DNA from 2 places in the Buttiauxella cochleicola genome. Region 2 is predicted to be linked to the other one. Evidence: riboswitches for the same ligand, from Rfam matches in the RefSeq annotation. Region 2 holds a riboswitch; the other holds the start of a gene.
The links. Region 2 has a riboswitch for cobalamin ahead of btuB (TonB-dependent vitamin B12 receptor BtuB). Riboswitches for the same ligand answer to the same signal wherever they lie in the genome.
Positions count from the first base shown of each region.

Region 1: another riboswitch for cobalamin. It lies ahead of LVQ79_RS12975 (cobyrinic acid a,c-diamide synthase CobB); the one in region 2 lies ahead of btuB (TonB-dependent vitamin B12 receptor BtuB).

Region 1 is NZ_JAJSOU010000008.1:161,603-170,354, reverse strand. It holds gene cbiB (adenosylcobinamide-phosphate synthase CbiB) at 1-385, opposite strand, end outside; gene LVQ79_RS12975 (cobyrinic acid a,c-diamide synthase CobB) at 382-1,764, opposite strand; cobalamin riboswitch at 1,993-2,172, opposite strand; gene LVQ79_RS12970 (GHMP family kinase ATP-binding protein) at 2,399-3,259, shown strand; gene LVQ79_RS12965 (DUF496 family protein) at 3,393-3,713, opposite strand; gene LVQ79_RS12960 (FUSC family protein) at 3,920-4,978, opposite strand; gene sbmC (DNA gyrase inhibitor SbmC) at 5,067-5,537, opposite strand; gene dacD (serine-type D-Ala-D-Ala carboxypeptidase DacD) at 5,742-6,908, opposite strand; gene sbcB (exodeoxyribonuclease I) at 7,174-8,601, shown strand; gene LVQ79_RS12940 (APC family permease) at 8,648-8,752, opposite strand, start outside.
Region 2 is NZ_JAJSOU010000015.1:116,287-125,038, reverse strand. It holds gene btuB (TonB-dependent vitamin B12 receptor BtuB) at 1-1,801, opposite strand, end outside; cobalamin riboswitch at 1,869-2,089, opposite strand; gene trmA (tRNA (uridine(54)-C5)-methyltransferase TrmA) at 2,291-3,391, shown strand; gene LVQ79_RS18585 (YijD family membrane protein) at 3,437-3,793, opposite strand; gene fabR (HTH-type transcriptional repressor FabR) at 3,808-4,452, opposite strand; gene sthA (Si-specific NAD(P)(+) transhydrogenase) at 4,645-6,045, shown strand; gene oxyR (DNA-binding transcriptional regulator OxyR) at 6,019-6,945, opposite strand; gene argH (argininosuccinate lyase) at 7,217-8,590, opposite strand; gene LVQ79_RS18560 (argininosuccinate synthase) at 8,672-8,752, opposite strand, start outside.

The DNA.
Region 1 (8,752 bases), on a different contig from region 2:
CGACTATCCAGGATAATTTCTCGCGACTCTCTTCTAGCGTGCCATCTTTGAGTGCGCGATAAACCTCGAGTGCCGCATCACTCAAGCAACGGGCGGCAAGCACGGTATAAATCATCCACACCTCAACCAGCCAGCCGAGCCACACAGATACCTGATTTGCGAGGTGCAATACTCCCCAACTCACGCCCCAGGTCGAACCCACCACAACCAGCCATAACACGCCGCCGCCGATTTTCAGCGCACGGTCGCTTTTGCAGCACCGGCGTATCTGGCGCTGCGTAAAGCTGATGAGATTGCCAATCCAGCGCACCGGATGTGGCCAGTGATGCGGGTCACCGAGCCAATAATCCAGTAACCACGCGACAGCCCACGCAAGAAGTGTCATAGGTGATTCCTCGCAAGTGCTAACCAGCGATTGAGTAACGAGGGACGTTGGGCGAAATGAACATGCAGGTAACTTGCAAAGGTCGCATGATGCTGAATACCGCCCTGCCAGCGCGAAATAGCTACACCATCACGCCATTTGCAACAATCGAGAGCGGCAGGTAATGAGCCGCTAAAATCGGAGTAGTGAAACTCATGGCCGCGCAGGGTTTCGCCTTTTTTGGCAAGTAACGTGTCGTGTAATGCCGTGGCTTCGCAGTAGCCAAAACGCGTCAGCCGTTTGCCCATCTGACTGTGACCAGGCAATACGCCACACATGGCATGGGTTTCCTCATTCCCGTCAGTCAGAGATTCCCCCAGATACATCAACCCGCCACATTCGGCGTACAGCGGAATTCGCTGCTGATGTGCCTTTTGCAGGGATTCACGCATTTTGATATTGGCGGCAAGTTTCTCGCCGTGTACTTCTGGATAGCCACCGCCGAGCCAAATCATTTGGCAATCAGGGAGTTTAGTGTCATGCAAGGGGCTAAAACGCTGGATTTTTACCCCTGCCTGCTCGAGTAATTCGAGGTTGTCCGGGTAATAAAAGTTGAAGGCTTCATCTTCGGCAAGTGCAAGAGTAAGCCCATCAGCCAGTGCCGCATCAGGTATAACCGGCGCTTCACCTTGTGGCAGCGAGTTCAGGCGAGATAAATTTAACAGGAGGTCAATGTTGACGGTTTCTTCGAGCTGTTGCGCCAGCTGCTGCCAGCGTTCATCTTGCGGCGCATTTTCTTGGGCAGGAACGAGTCCGAGATGTCGTGCAGGCAAAGCCACATCGGCCATGACAGGCACGCGGCCAAGCACCGGAATACCACAATAACGGGTGATGGCATCGGCAAGTAATTGATAATGGCTATCGCTGTTGACGCGATTAAGAATAACGCCCGCGATATTCAATGTTGGGTCAAATCGCTGAAAGCCCATTACCGTTGCAGCAATAGAAGTGGAGACAGCTTTACCGTCCACCAGCAAAATCACCGGGCAACCGAGCTGTTTTGCCATTGCAGCACTGCTGCAATAGTCCGGGTCAGTTCCGTAACCATCGTACAGCCCCATCACGCCTTCGATAACGGCGACATCAGCGTGCTGCATTTGTTTTGCAAACAGACCATTAAGCGTTGGCGTGGGCAGCATAAACGCATCGAGATTGCGTGAGGCAATGCCAGACACGGCACTGTGCCAGCCGCTGTCGAGGTAATCGGGACCGATTTTGAAAGGTTGAACGCGCAGGCCGCGCAGCATGAGGGCACGGAGCAGCCCGAGCGTGACAGTGGTTTTGCCACAGCCGCTGCTGGTTCCTGCAATGACGAATGCGTGTTTCGCTGCCCCTGCCATAATTGCCTTTTTACTTACTTCGGCAAAATGCGGATGTCAGCACGTGCGCGCACCTTGCGGCTGCACGCATCTGATGACAACTGGCTTCCCACCGAAGGAGTTGTTTAAAATATTACCCGGAATAATTCGTGGAGCAGGAAGGCGGCAATCGAGCAAATCCCGATGAGCTTACTGTAGTAAGTGATTCGGGTTTGTGAGTGCAGCCAACGCACCTGCAACTTGAAGTATGACGGGTACGGCTGACAAGTCGGTCTTCTGGCTTAGCGTCACTCTCGCCCGCCCTTCCCAATCAAAGATCAGTGGTTACGCGGGTTCGTCGGCATCACAGCAGCGGGGGCTGCGGGGGATTGTCACCCCCTTCCCAGCCATGTTTGACACATGGCATAAACGAGTCAGTTGTATCGATTTTAATTACCGTTTTACTGCATGACATTTTTTAATCATCATGCATATAAATTTGTAAAAGCGGTTCTAGTGTAAAAGCTAATAGATATTGATTGTTGCGCTATAACAATTTTTACTGATTTTTATTAATGCTTAGCTCTTAATCGTTGTAATGTGCCGCTGTGCTATCTTCCCGCGCCTGCGGTGAAAAACAGAATGAATCCCAACATGAAAGAGAGTTGCCAATACTATGGCTGAAGCACGCTGCCCGGCATCCTGCGGCGAGTTAATTCAGGGCTGGATAGATGGCGGGGAAAAACTGGTGTCCTGCCCGATAGACTGGTTTAGCACCGTTGAAGTCAGTGAAGGCAAGAGGCTCTCCGGCGAGCGGCCCCGAATGCGCCAGATGCTGGAGTGCGTCGTCGCGTACTTTGGCTATTCCACTGCGCTAGCAAACAGCCTGAGCATTAATCTGGAATCAACGGTTCCGGTCGGGAAAGGTCTTGCCAGTAGCACTGCGGATATTGCCGCCACAGCAGTTGCTACCGCGCGTCATTTAGGTGAAATGCTGGATGAGTCCGCGCTTGCCACTTTATGCGTGCAACTAGAACCAACGGACAGCACGATTTTCCGCAAGCCAACCCTTTTTGACCATATCCAGGCACAAGTACAAATTAGCTGCCAGCCCACGCCAATGCTGGAAATTCTGCTGCTTGAAAGCAATACCACGCTTTTGACGGAGGATTATCATCGTTACGAACGAGAATCAGTGTTAATCCATAACGCGGGCTTACTGGATAACGCCTGGCAGACGCTACAACGCAGTTGCCGACAACAAGATGCCCGGTTGTTAGGTGAAGCCACTACAATGAGTGCCAAAGCCTGCCAGCAACTGTTAGTAAAACCCATGTTTTCCCAACTATTAGCCCTGGTCGAAGAGACAGATTTGTACGGGTTAAATGTGGCGCATAGCGGCAGTGTGGTGGGATTGATGCTTGATACCAGTAAGCATGATGTTGAGAAGATGCTCTGGCTGATAAAGCATTTAGAGATTGATAGACATTATCCGCAGCAGCATCTGGTAAAGATGATAGAGGGCGGAGTGCGCTGAGTTGTTGCGAAAAAAAACCGCCGATTCGGCGGTTTTCACAATTAACACTATTTACCCTAAATAATTCGAGTTGCATTAAAGCGGTAAGTGAACGCAGCTAACACACAGGCAGCTCGAAGTATGACGGGTAAATTTAGTCGGGTTTGATTTCACCCATCACTTTCAGTTTTTTGGAAATTTCACGACGCTCTTTAGACAGTTCAGCATTCTTGATGATGTAATCATCAACACGGTCTTCGTAGTCGGTTTTCATGCTGGCAATGATGCCTTGAATAGCTTCAATGCTCATACCTGGCTTAATATAGTCACTCAGGTTATCAAGCAGCAGAACACGTTTTGAGTTATCACGGATCTTTTTCTGAACGTCCTGAATCTCACGCTGCAGTTTGTTTTTACGACGGAACAGACGTACAAACTCAAGCACGTCCTGGAAAGAAGGTTTAGTTGGTTCCATTTTTATACCCCTGCTAATTTCATACTCGGATTCGTTAAGACAACCGCCATAAGATTACCTTAATGGTAGCGGCGGCCGCTGACAATTCTTTTATCCCCGTCTGTTCCGGGCTCTATAACCAAACAGTACAGGCGATTAGTCTCTTTCGCTATCTTAACCTCAATTGGTGCTGAATCGAAACCAGCAATTCGCTCCGCACCCCGCAATTATTTACGTAACGCGCGGCAGATCAACTGCGAGAGTAATTCCAGTTGACGAGCAAGCTCCAGACTCAACCAGACATAACCGTGAATTGGGGTTTCCTGAAGTTTCCCATTTCCACCTTCCTGCATAAGCTGGCGCAACTCGCTGACGATCTCAGTCAGCTTTTCATTATTCGCAGAAATCGGTGATGGGTTGCCGTCATGCAATGCATGAGCAATCGCAGCAAGTGTGCGTTGCGTCATCTGCTGAGTATCACGCAGAGTATGAGCATTGATCATCAGGAAATGACTCTCTCGGGAAGCCCAGTAAGCGTTGATTTGCAGCTCAAGCGTGCACACCATATTACGGCTGACAGTTTGTATCGCTTCGAAAATAGATTTCTGGATGTGGGTTTCTTTGCTGCTCGGCCCAATCAGCGCGCGCATTTTCACTACATCGGTCAACACCTGATGCAGGTGTTTTTCCAGACGCGGGCGCTCCAGCAAGTTCGGCGAAAAACCTGCGTTATAAACCCGGCCAAAGGCGGTGACGAAATTCGCCATTTGAATGCGCCAGTGGATAAACGCGCGCTGCGGATAAATACTGGTAAATAGCATTGCGAGTAATGATCCGAAGATAACATCACCACTACGCCACATCGCAATTTCCATATCCCCAGCCGGAGCACCCACCACGACCGCAAGGGTAATACCAATCAGCAGAGCCTGATACGGGCGTTTCCCCAGCGCCAGGTAACCGCAAATAAACATAGCAAAAGCGCACCAAACCAGCATCAGCGGCAGAGAAAACAGCTCCAACCTTAGTGCAATAAGCCCCATGGTTGCGCCACAAATGGTACCGCCAATACGTTCAAAGGCGCGAGGTACTACATTTCCCCAGAAGGATATTGGCCCCATCACCACCACTAAAGTGATTAATGGCCACGTGCCCTCCGGAACTTTCAGAAGATGTACGATGAGAAAGGTAAGAACAAATGCCAGCGCGATACGAACGCCGTGCACAATTCGGTAGTTGCGATAAACACGCAGTTCAAACGGGCTTAGTGATTTGTCGGGGCGCACACCCGGCTCTCCTGAAACAAAAGCGTGATTGTACCTGTTTTTTTAGTGTGGGCATCACAAAGTTAGGGGGCTTGAGCCCCCTTCGCCTTTAGACTTGATCTGCTACCGGGATATACATATCAACTTCCCACACTCCACTCTCAGAGCCATCATTCAGGTAGTGCTCAAAGCAAGGTTTGCCGGTTAACTGGTAACGGTTATCAGCAAGGAGACTATCAAAGAAGATATTCCATGGTTTTGCAAAATCGCCGTCGTCGACTTTTGCACGCGCGACCGCATATTGCCCTGCTTCAATGCGTGTAGTGATGACACCTTCACTGTTTTCAGGCACGGTAAAATCTTCCGCAACGGATACAACCGTATCGCAACGGAGCTTTTCTGCAGGCACGACATCTGGGTTATCGTAGTAAACCGCCAGCCACTCTTCACCGACGACTTTATGCGATTTAACCCATAGAGAAAGTTGCTCAAATCCTTGTTGAACCGTTTTTTCCCACGGCCCTACCATATGAAAACCCGCTACTTTTCGCTCATGAACTTGTTGTACGTTAAATTCCATATGACCTCCTGACCCGATTAAAAGTACTGTATATAAATACACCACTCTATTGCAGGGAAGCAATCCTTTGGCAGGGTGATGTGGTTACTTTGCGAGCAAGATCGCTTTTCGCCAATAGATCGTAGTACAGACGAGAAGCGCAGGTTAGAACTAAATGCGAAAAAAAGGCCAACATAAAGTCAGCCTGTTGAAATTTTTAAGCAACTACAGCTTGTGGCTCAGATAATCACTAAATCGCGACCATGCACTGCCCTTTTTAACATCTGTTAGCGTTACCAGCGGCCAGTGTGCAATCAACTTGTCGCGGTCAAACAGTTCAATTTCACCAACATGTTGGTTAGCGGCGACAGGCGCTTCCATCTCCGGGTTATCAAGGACATATTTGGCTTTAATGTTTGGAACTTCTGATTTTGGCAGCGCCAGATAGACATCCTGATTGGTGCCGACTTCAACTTTCTTTTGGTCGCCATACCAGACTGTTTCGGTGCCAATTTTTTTGCCTTTATGCAGCACCTGCACAGTATCAAAATTATCCTGACCCCAATGCAGCAGTTTACGCGCCTGATCCTCGCGGCCTTTCGAGCTTTCCGCACCCATGACAACGGCAATTAAGCGGCGCTCGCCATCAACACTTGAAGCGATAAGATTAAAGCCTGCACTGGCAGTGTGCCCGGTTTTCAAACCATCCACATTCAGCCCCTTATCCCACAATAGGCCATTGCGGTTCTGCTGCGTGATGCCATTCCACGTGAGGCTACGCTCGCTATACATATGATAAAAATCAGGCTCGCCGTGAATAATGGCGCGAGAAAGTACCGCAAGATCGTATGCCGAGCTATGCTGGCCAGGCGCATCGAGGCCGTGAACCGTTTCGAAATGGGTATCGCGCAGATGTAACTGCTGCACGTATTTGTTCATCAGGGCCACAAATTGTGGCTGCCCGCCAGCGACGTAATCGGCTAACGCGACACAAGCGTCGTTCCCGGAATCAATAATCAGCCCGCGGCTCAAGTCATGAACCGTTAATCTGTCACCTGCTTTCAAAAACATCAGCGACGAACCGTCAAAAACCGGATTCCCTTTCGCCCAGGCATCTTTACCTACGGTGACCATATCGTTTGCCGAGATACGCCCGCTATCAATGGCGCGATCCACCACATAGCCGGTCATCAGTTTGGTCAGACTCGCCGGGTTGCGTCGCACATGTTCATTTTGCGCTGTCAGTATTTGCCCGGTGGTGTAATCCATCAACACCCACGATCCCGCCTGGATCTGTGGAGGTGGTGGTGCATTAACAAAGGTATCGTCGGCAAAAGCGGAGTGAGCAACAAAAGAAAGCAATGAACAGGCAGCAAATAGACGGATCTTCAACGATATACCCTCGGAAACAATAAATTCAGCCGCTTCTTTTACTGGAGTTTGCGATAATTTTCGCGATTAAATTGCAAAAAGTTATGAATAATCAAATTTGCATACGGGCGTTGAATGCTTTTCACGGTGGTGCAGGAGGCTTATTAATGGTTTACCATGCACTTATGCAACACCTGATAATCAAGATGGAAACATGGAGAGGGTTTTAGTGGTATTTCAGTTTAATAACAGCAAGTTAAACAACACTCAAGGGCGGAAATAAGCCGTGGAAAATTCAACGCAACAACCGACCTTCCTCTTTCATGATTATGAAACTTTCGGCAAGAGTCCATCTCTTGACCGACCAGCGCAATTTGCAGCGATTCGTACTGATGACCAATTCAATGTTATCGGTGATCCTGAAGTTTTCTATTGCAAACCCGCTGATGACTACCTTCCACAGCCAGAAGCTGTGATGATTACCGGTATTACCCCACAACACGCACTGGCTCAGGGCGTGAATGAAGCAGATTTTGCCAAACGTATTCACAATATCTTTACCGTGCCGAAAACCTGCGTGGTCGGCTACAACAACGTGCGCTTCGACGATGAAGTAACGCGCAATATTTTCTACCGTAACTTTTACGACCCATACGGCTGGAGCTGGCAGAACGATAATTCGCGCTGGGATTTGCTCGATGTGATGCGCGCCTGCTATGCCCTGCGCCCGGAAGGGATTGTCTGGCCGGAAAACGACGAGGGGCTGCCGAGTTTCCGCCTCGAGCATTTGACCAAAGCCAACGGTATTGAACATGCGAACGCGCACGATGCGATGTCTGATGTATACGCCACTATCGCGATGGCGCAATTAGTTAAGACTCGCCAGCCACGGCTGTTTGAGTACCTTTACAGCCATCGTTCCAAACACAAACTCACCACATTGATTGATATCCCGCAGATGAAACCACTGGTGCATGTTTCCGGGATGTTCGGCGCATGGCGTGGCAACACCAGTTGGATTGCACCGCTGGCCTGGCACCCGGATAACAAAAATGCGGTGATTATGGTCGATTTAGCAGGTGATATTTCGCCGCTGCTGGAACTGGACGCCGATACATTACGCGAACGTTTGTATACGCCGAAGGCCGCGCTTGGCGATGCGGCTGCGGTGCCAATTAAACTGGTGCATCTGAATAAATGCCCGGTGCTGGCGGTGGCTAATACGCTGCGCCCGGAAGATGCCGAACGTTTAGGAATCGATCGTAAGCGTTGCCTGGATAACCTGAAGTTACTGCGCGAACACCCTTTAGTACGTGAAAAAGCGGTGGCTATCTTTGCTGAATCCGAACCTTTTGTACCATCTGAAAATGTTGATGCGCAGCTTTATAACGGTTTCTTCAGTGATGCAGACCGTGCGGCGATGCGCATAGTGCTGCAAACCGATCCGCAAAATCTGCCTGCGCTGGATATCACTTTCGCCGATAAACGTATTGAAAAGCTGTTGTTTAACTATCGCGCGCGCAATTTCCCAGGAACACTGGATGAAGCAGAACAACAGCGTTGGTTAGAACACCGCCGCGATGTGTTATCTCAGGAAGCGTTGCAAGCCTACGCGCAAGAACTGGAGGCGCTGTATAACCTGCATGAAGGGGACAAGGAAAAGACGGCGTTGCTTAAGGAGCTGTTTGAGTACGCGCAGTTTTTGGTAGGGTAATAGATAGCAAAAAGGCCGCTTTCGCGGCCTTCTTCGTAGTTAGCTTTTACGCTAAATCTTCGTTGAATTGCGGAACCGGGTTACGGAAGCGGCGAGTTACGAAGGCCAGATAAGTCAGGCCAATGGCCGCCCAAATCAGACCCAGAATCAT
Region 2 (8,752 bases):
CGTAATCTTTATCGAACAGGTTGGCGATTCTACCACGAACGGTGAGATGAGAGGTTACTGGATATGAAGCTGCAATATCCCATAGGCTCACACCACCCAATTTAACTCGCTCGGAGGTCTGAGTGTCTGGATCATATGAGACGTCATAACGGATACCCAGATAACGGTAAGCAACATTCCAGTCTAGATCCCAAAGCTGCCAATCAAGTTGATACTTCAACTGCTGTTTAGAACGTCGAGCCAGCACTTCATTCGTTTTTGTATTACGCGGGTCAACATAATCATAGGAAATTTGGTGCCCCAGTAGGCCAGTATCAAACTGTGCCGTCGCTTCAACACCTTTGATACGTGCTTCACCAATATTGTAAAAACGATAGGGGTAGGCACTCGCACTATCAATCAAGTTGTCGATATCGTTGCGATATCCCGTCACACGCCAGTTAACCGGACCGGTCAGTCCTTCAAAACCACCTTCCCACTGCTTACTTTCTTCAGGCTTGAGATCCGGGTTGCCGTAACTCGCGCTATGGATTTGACTCATAGTCGCTGCTTTAAAAGCCGTTCCGTAAGAACCAACAACTCGATATCCGTCGATGAACTCCCACGCAGCGCTAGTTTGCCAAGTGCTGTGGTTACCAAAGTTGGAGTTATCATCATTCCGCGCAGCTGCTTCCAGAGTTACTTTGTCAAACTGCTGCATTGCAGAAAAGAACACACCAGTATTGTGCTGTTCGTAGCCGTTGACCAGGTAGCCCGTTCCTGCTTGAGTTTTCTGTTTCTGCCAATCAACTCCCACACCAATATTGCCGTGGCCCACGGAAAATGTATTCAGCCACTGAGCCGTATACTGTTTTACATCATCCATAGTTGCGGAGGGAGAATAGCGGCCTTTACTCGGATCATAGTTCTGGTCTTTACTGCGACCGTAACCTGCGACCAGTTGTGACTGATAACTCCCTTGCTTGTAACGTAACCCAGTATCCCAGCTCTGGCTATAAAGCTGGCGGGTATCTGGCGTGCCATCCACCATAAAATTAGCGTCGTAGTGCTCATAACCGTCATACGCTGTGCGGTTATCATAGCCAAAACCGCGGACAAAACTGCTCAAGCTATCAGTTATATTTTGTTCAACAGAACCAAAAAGTGATTTGCTCATGAAACCGTCATGATCGGGCTGGCGAGGTGCGTCCTGCGCAGCGATATCAAATCCATGCGTATAGGTATAGTTGCCACCCAGAGTGATTTTCGTTTTATCAAATACTTGCTGGAAGGAGCCATCGTAGCTTTGATAACCCTTTGAGCCTATACCTGCTGAAATTTCCCCACCCGGTTCATCTCTACCAGTGATGATATTGATCACACCACCAATTGCATCCGAGCCATACAACGCCGAGCGCGGGCCGCGAATGTATTCAATGCGTTGTACCAACGAGACAGGGATCTGACTTAAATCTGCAACGTTGCTAATGCCAGCATTATTCAATGGAATACCATCGATCAGTACCAGTACATGACGAGATTCAGTACCACGTATAAAAGTAGAAGATGACGTGCCCAATCCCCCGCTTTGCGCAATATCCACACCAGGTAAACGCGACATAACATCAACAAGAGATTTAGCCTGCCACTTGTCGATATCCTCACGCGTTACAATCGAAGTCGGAGCCAGCACCGTATTAACCGGTTGCTGAAAACGATTTGCCGTCACCACCAGGTTTTCTTCGGAATTGCTGTCTTGCGCCCAGCCAGAAAAAGCCGTTACGGACAACGCCGTAAGCAGCGAAAGTTTTTTTAACTTCATTTATATAAGCATCCGCTTTTAAATCAAGGATGCCGCAGACATAACCGATAGCACGCGATAGTTATGCAGATTGCGACGTATACCGGCAGGTCTTCGGGCTTGGAGGCGTTCACTTCTGGATGATGACTTCCCACTTCTATAAGCAGTGTCTGCACCTGGCACTCATCCCGCTCTTCCTTACCGCTGCGCGTCAGCCCCAGAATTACACTGGGTTCCCTTTTATACCCGTCGCTCTTCAAAATGCAGGGGTGTTGGCTACACCCACTCACCCGAATCACTTACTTCAGTAAGCTCATCGGGATTTGCTCGTTTGCCGCCTACCTGCATCTCGAAGTTTCTCGGGTATAACTTATAAAAAGGCCGGAAGCGCTATGCTACGATTTTGTTAATAAGCTTGTCTATAAGCATCAAAATGCAACAGCGCTGGACATCACGAGCCTAATCCCTACAATCGCCGCGTAGTTTGACTTTACTAACAGGTAGCAACTCATGACTCCAGAACATCTCCCGATAGAACTTTACGACGCGCAACTGGCCGAAAAAGTCGCCCGCTTGCAAAGCATGATGGCCCCTTTTGCAGCTCCCGCGCCGGAGGTGTTCCGTTCACCGGTCAGCCATTACCGGATGCGCGCTGAATTCCGCATCTGGCACGATGAAGACGACCTGTACCACATCATGTTTGACCAGGAAACCAAGCAACGTATTCGGGTCAATAGTTTCCCGGCAGCAAGTGCGCTTATCAACGCACTAATGCCGGCAATGCTCGATGGTGTGCGCGATATTCCCGCTCTGCGTTTTAAGCTTTTCCAGATTGATTATCTGACTACCATGAGCAATCAGGCTGTGGTTTCGTTGCTTTATCATCGCAAGTTGGGTGAAGAGTGGCAGCAACACGCTGAAGCATTGCGCGATAATCTGCGTGCTCAGGGTTTCAACGTTCATTTAATTGGCCGTGCTACAAAGACCAAAATCGAGTTAGATCAGGATTTCATCGATGAGCGTTTAACCGTTGCCGGTAAAGAGATGATTTATCGCCAGGTTGAGAACAGTTTTACTCAGCCGAATGCCGCGATGAATGTTCATATGCTGGAATGGGCACTGGATGCAACTCAGGGTTCAAGGGGCGATCTGCTGGAATTGTACTGTGGTAACGGTAACTTCTCGCTGGCACTGGCGCGTAACTTTAACCGCGTACTGGCGACTGAAATCGCCAAGCCATCTGTTGCTGCTGCGCAGTACAACATTGCGGCGAATGAAATTGAAAACGTGCAAATTATCCGTATGGCGGCTGAAGATTTTACTCAGGCGATGAATGGCGTGCGCGAGTTCAGGCGTCTGGAAGGTATCGACCTTAAAAGTTATCAGTGCGAAACCATTTTCGTCGATCCACCGCGTAGCGGCCTGGATGCAGACACAGTGAAGATGGTGCAGGCATACCCACGTATTCTCTATATTTCCTGCAACCCGCAGACCCTATGCGAGAATCTGGAAGTATTAAGCGAAACCCATAATGTTTCGCGCCTGGCGCTCTTCGACCAGTTCCCGTATACGCATCATATGGAATGCGGTGTGTGGCTGACACGCAAATAGCAAAACGGACGCCTCGGCGTCCGTTATTATTTCTGGCTAAGAATACTATTCAGTTACCTGCGCTTTACGGGCGCGAACTTTGAAACCAATCCAGAACAACAATGCGACTGAAAGCACCGCAGGCAAGAAGTTAGAGCCAATCGCCGGATACTCAGCACGCACAACCGCGCTATATAACAAGACACCCAGCACAAAGCACGCCGCAGCAATACTTGGCAGGCCAACTGGCATCGTGCGGTTCAGGTAACGTTGATGCAAACAGTACACCGTCAGCACCAGCGTGATCATCGGGAAAATGGAAAACGGCACAACCGAGCTAAATAGCGCGGCAAACGTTCCGTTAATTGCCAGGCCTGCAATAAACGCCAACCCGAGCGTACCTCTCTCTTGTAACTGTTTCATTGCTCTTCCTTTACTCACTCTTCAGATATTTGAGCTAATGCCACTTTTTCTTGCTCCCGGCGATACCAGTAGTACGCACCTTTTGAAATCATGCGTAACTGAAGTACCAGGCGCTCTTCAAGCTGACGACGCTGATCGGCATCGACGTCCAGCGCTTCGGCACCAGCACTAAAGACAATCGTAACCATCGCTTCTGCCTGCGCTTCAGTAAAACTACGCGGCATGCGATTTTCGAGTTCCAGATAGTCAGCAAGTTCCGCAATAAAGTGCTGAATTTCACGGGCGACAGCGGCACGAAATGCGGCAGACGTTCCAGAACGCTCACGTAACAACAAACGAAATGCGTTGGGATTATTACCGATAAATTCCATAAATGTTGAGACAGAAGTACGAATTACGCTCCCGCCTTTGGCAATTCGCTGGCGAGCCTGGCGCATTAACTGGCGCAGCATCAGGCCGCTTTCATCAACCATCGTTAAACCCAGTTCGTCAACATCACGAAAGTGGCGATAAAACGATGTTGGCGCTATACCAGCCTCACGGGCGACCTCGCGCAAACTCAGGCTGGCAAAACTTCGTTCAGCACTTAACTGGCTAAACGCGGCTTCGACCAGAGAACGCCTGGTTCTTTCTTTTTGTTGCGCTCTTACACCCATCATATTGCCTGAATCTCTTAATAGAACTCGCACTATACCAGAGAATAACTTAACTGGTTTTATACAGGATTGTGAATGATTGTTTACGCGAGCGGCCTCGTGTAACGCAGGAAAAAGCACAAGGATAATTGGGTTATCCCGCTGTTGATGTTACCATTGTGTTGCTTTTATGTATAAGAACAGGTAAGCCTTACCATGTCACACACCTACGATTATGACGCAATAGTAATTGGTTCCGGTCCTGGCGGCGAAGGTGCCGCAATGGGGCTGGTGAAACTCGGAGCAAGGGTAGCCGTTGTTGAGCGCTACCATAACGTGGGTGGCGGTTGCACTCACTGGGGAACCATCCCCTCAAAAGCGCTGCGCCACGCAGTCAGCCGCATTATCGAATTTAACCAAAATCCTTTATATAGCGACCACACACATCTCCTCCGTTCTTCCTTCGCCGATATTCTTAATCACGCTGATAGCGTCATTAACCAACAAACTCGCATGCGCCAGAGCTTTTATGAGCGTAACCGCTGCGAGATGTTGCAGGGCGATGCACGCTTTGTAGATGCACATACTATCTCGCTGGAATGTCACGATGGCTCGGTGGAGATGATCACCGCCGAGAAGTTCATTATTGCTTGCGGCTCGCGCCCTTATCGTCCGCCAGAAGTCGATTTCAGCCATCCGCGTGTGTACGACAGCGATTCCATTCTTAACCTGCATCACGAACCACGCCACGTCATTATTTATGGCGCAGGGGTGATTGGTTGCGAGTATGCGTCGATTTTCCGTGGCATGAACGTCAAGGTTGATTTGATTAATACCCGCGATCGCCTGCTGGCGTTTCTTGATCAAGAGATGTCCGACTCGCTCTCTTACCACTTCTGGAATAGCGGCGTCGTTATTCGCCACAACGAAGAGTTTGAGAACATCGAAGGTGTAGAAGATGGCGTGATTGTGTCGTTAAAATCTGGCAAAAAAGTGAAAGCTGACTGCCTGCTTTATGCGAACGGGCGCACGGGTAATACCGATTCGCTGTCACTGGAAAATGTAGGACTGGAAGCCGATGGCCGTGGTCTGTTGAAGGTCAACAGCATGTACCAGACCGCACAGCCGCATATTTATGCCGTTGGCGATGTGATTGGTTACCCGAGCCTGGCATCGGCGGCTTACGATCAGGGCAGAATCGCGGCCCAAGCCCTGGTGAAAGGTGAAGCAACGGCGCATCTGATTGAAGATATTCCAACCGGTATTTATACCATTCCGGAAATCAGTTCCGTCGGGAAAACCGAACAGCAGTTAACGTCGATGAAGGTACCGTATGAAGTGGGTCGGGCACAGTTCAAGCATCTCGCTCGCGCGCAAATTGTCGGTATGAACGTGGGCACGCTAAAAATTCTCTTCCATCGTGAGACGAAAGAGATTTTAGGGATCCACTGCTTTGGTGAACGCGCGGCAGAAATTATTCACATCGGCCAGGCGATTATGGAGCAGAAAGGTGGTGGTAACACGATTGAGTACTTTGTTAACACCACCTTCAACTACCCGACCATGGCGGAAGCCTATCGGGTAGCGGCTTTAAACGGCTTGAACCGCTTGTTTTAACTCTGGCTCAAAATGGCCATCCATATGTGTACGGATGGCCTCAGCGAGTTGCTCGTAGCGACCACGCAGTGGAGAACCCGGACGATAAACCAGGCCGATAGTACGACGCGGCTCTGGTTTATAACATGGCAGGTAAACCACGCCGTCACGGCAGCGCTCGTTTGGAACTGCCAGCGCAGGTAACAATGTTATCCCACTTCCGGCTGCCACCATGTTACGCAGCGTTTCAAGGCTGGTTGCACGGAAATGCGTGTCTTCTTCAGCGCCCGCTTCAAAGCAGAAACCCAGCGCCTGATCGCGCAGACAGTGCCCGTCTTCCAGCATCAGCAGCTTTTCACCCGCAAGATCCGATAATGGCACGCGATCACGGTCCGCCCACGGGTGGTCCTGGTAAATCGCCAGCATCATTGGCTCATCAAACAGCGGCACTTCAATAAAGGCTTCGCTCTCTTTCACCAAAGCGAGAATCGCACAGTCGAGTTTCCCACTATCAAGCTGCGCTAACAGTTGATGGGTTTGCGCCTCGTGCAGATACATTTCTAGTTTGGGGAAAGTTTTATGCAGCATCGGGATAATCTGCGGCAGCAGATAAGGCCCAACGGTTGGGATCAAGCCAATGTGCAGCGGCCCGGACATCGCCTCGCCCTGCTGGCTCGCCATCTCTTTTAGGACTTTAACTTCTCGCAGCACTGTGCGAGCCTGGTCCACCAGCAACAAACCCGCCTGAGTGAACAACACTTTACGGCTGGTGCGTTCAAGCAACATCACGCCGAGTTCATCTTCAAGTTTACGTATTTGACCGCTCAGTGTTGGCTGACTGACATGGCAGGCATCCGCTGCCCGACGAAAGTGACGATGCTCAGCCAGCGCCACCAGGTATTCTAGATCACGAATATTCATTCTCTATCCTCCGTCGCCATGATAGCCCATGGCGATAGAAATCATAGCAACGAACGATTATCCCTATCAACCATTGATATTGAATAATAGCCATCAACAGCACAAACCATCCATGGATCGCGGTTGTGTTGTAGGAAAACCCCCTGTTCTCCGAACAAAGTACTGAAGCCAACGTGAATCATTTAGCGGACATTATGTCCGCTCTTTTTTTATCCGTTAGATACAAAAAAAGCCCGGCACAAGGCCAGGCTCATTTTATCCTGCAAAACGTTTACACCAGGCGCTGCTTCGCATCGCTAATCGCCAATGCTACCTGCTGAGGAGAAACGCCGCCTTTGGCTGAGCGCTTATCCAGGCATGATTGCAATGACAAAATGGGATAAACATCATCACCGATTGTGGCACTGAATTTCTGCAAATCAGCAAGCGGCAATGCTTCCAGCGCTTTGCCCTGGCGAATCGCTTCTACGACCGCTTCCCCCACAATATGGTGCGCTTCACGGAACGGTACGCCTTTCGCTACCAGGTAATCAGCCAGTTCAGTTGCGTTGGCATAACCCTGCTCGGCAGCTTCTTTGCAGCGCGGGCGTTTAACCTGAATACCATCGAGCACCAACACGGACATATGCAAGCAATCCATCCAGGTATCAAGCGCGTCGAACAGACCTTCTTTGTCTTCCTGCATATCTTTGTTATACGCCAGCGGCAGCCCTTTCAGGGTCATCATCATACCCGTCAGAGCACCCTGCACACGACCACATTTGCCACGGATAAGCTCGAGCGCATCCGGGTTTTTCTTCTGTGGCATCAAGGAAGAGCCAGAGGTCACGCGGTCAGATAACTCAACAAACCCAGCTTCCCCGGTATTGAAGAAAATCAGGTCTTCTGCGAAACGGGACAGGTGAACCATACCGATGGACGCGTCAGAAAGCAGTTCCAGCACATGGTCACGGTCAGAGACGCTATCCAGGCTATTGCGCGTCGCAGATGCAAAACCTAACCAGCCAGCAAGTTGCTCACGGTCGATTTCATAGGCTGTACCAGCCAGTGCGCCGCTGCCCAGCGGGCTAACGTCGAGGCGCTCCAGCGTGCTCTGCAAACGGCTTTCATCACGCGCCAGCATTTCAACGTAAGCCAGGCACCAGTGCGCAAAAGTCACCGGCTGTGCACGTTGCAGGTGCGTATAACCCGGCATGACTGCATCCTGGTTATTCTCAGCGGTTTCAACCAGCGCATGCTGCAGTTGGCGAGTCGCCCCCAACAATTCACTGATTTGCATTTTGCACCACAGTTTAAGGTCAGTGGCGACCTGGTCATTACGGCTACGGCCAGTGTGGAGTTTTTTACCCAGCGCACCGACTTTATCAATCAGTTTGCCTTCCACCCAACTGTGAATATCTTCCGCATCGCTCTCAAGGATCGCTTGCGGATTGGCCTGCACTTCTTCCAACAGGAAATTCAGTGCCTGCTCAAGCTCCTGCTGCTCAGCAACAGTCAGAACACCAACGGTAACCAGCGCTTTGGACCAGGCGACAGAACCCACAATATCTTGCTCAGCCAGTCGGTAATCAAAGCGCAATGAATCATTGAACGATTTGAAACGTTGGTCTGCTGCCTGAGTAAAACGTCCACCCCAAAGTGCCATAGTGATGCTCCATTAAATTATCTTTATTGCTTTTACTTTATAGGGCGGGCACGTTGTTCGTCACCCGCCATCAATTACTGATTATTTCTTTAATTCGTTTAAAGCACGAATACGTGACGACAACGAGAACAGACGGATAAAGCCGCCCGCGTGGCTATGGTC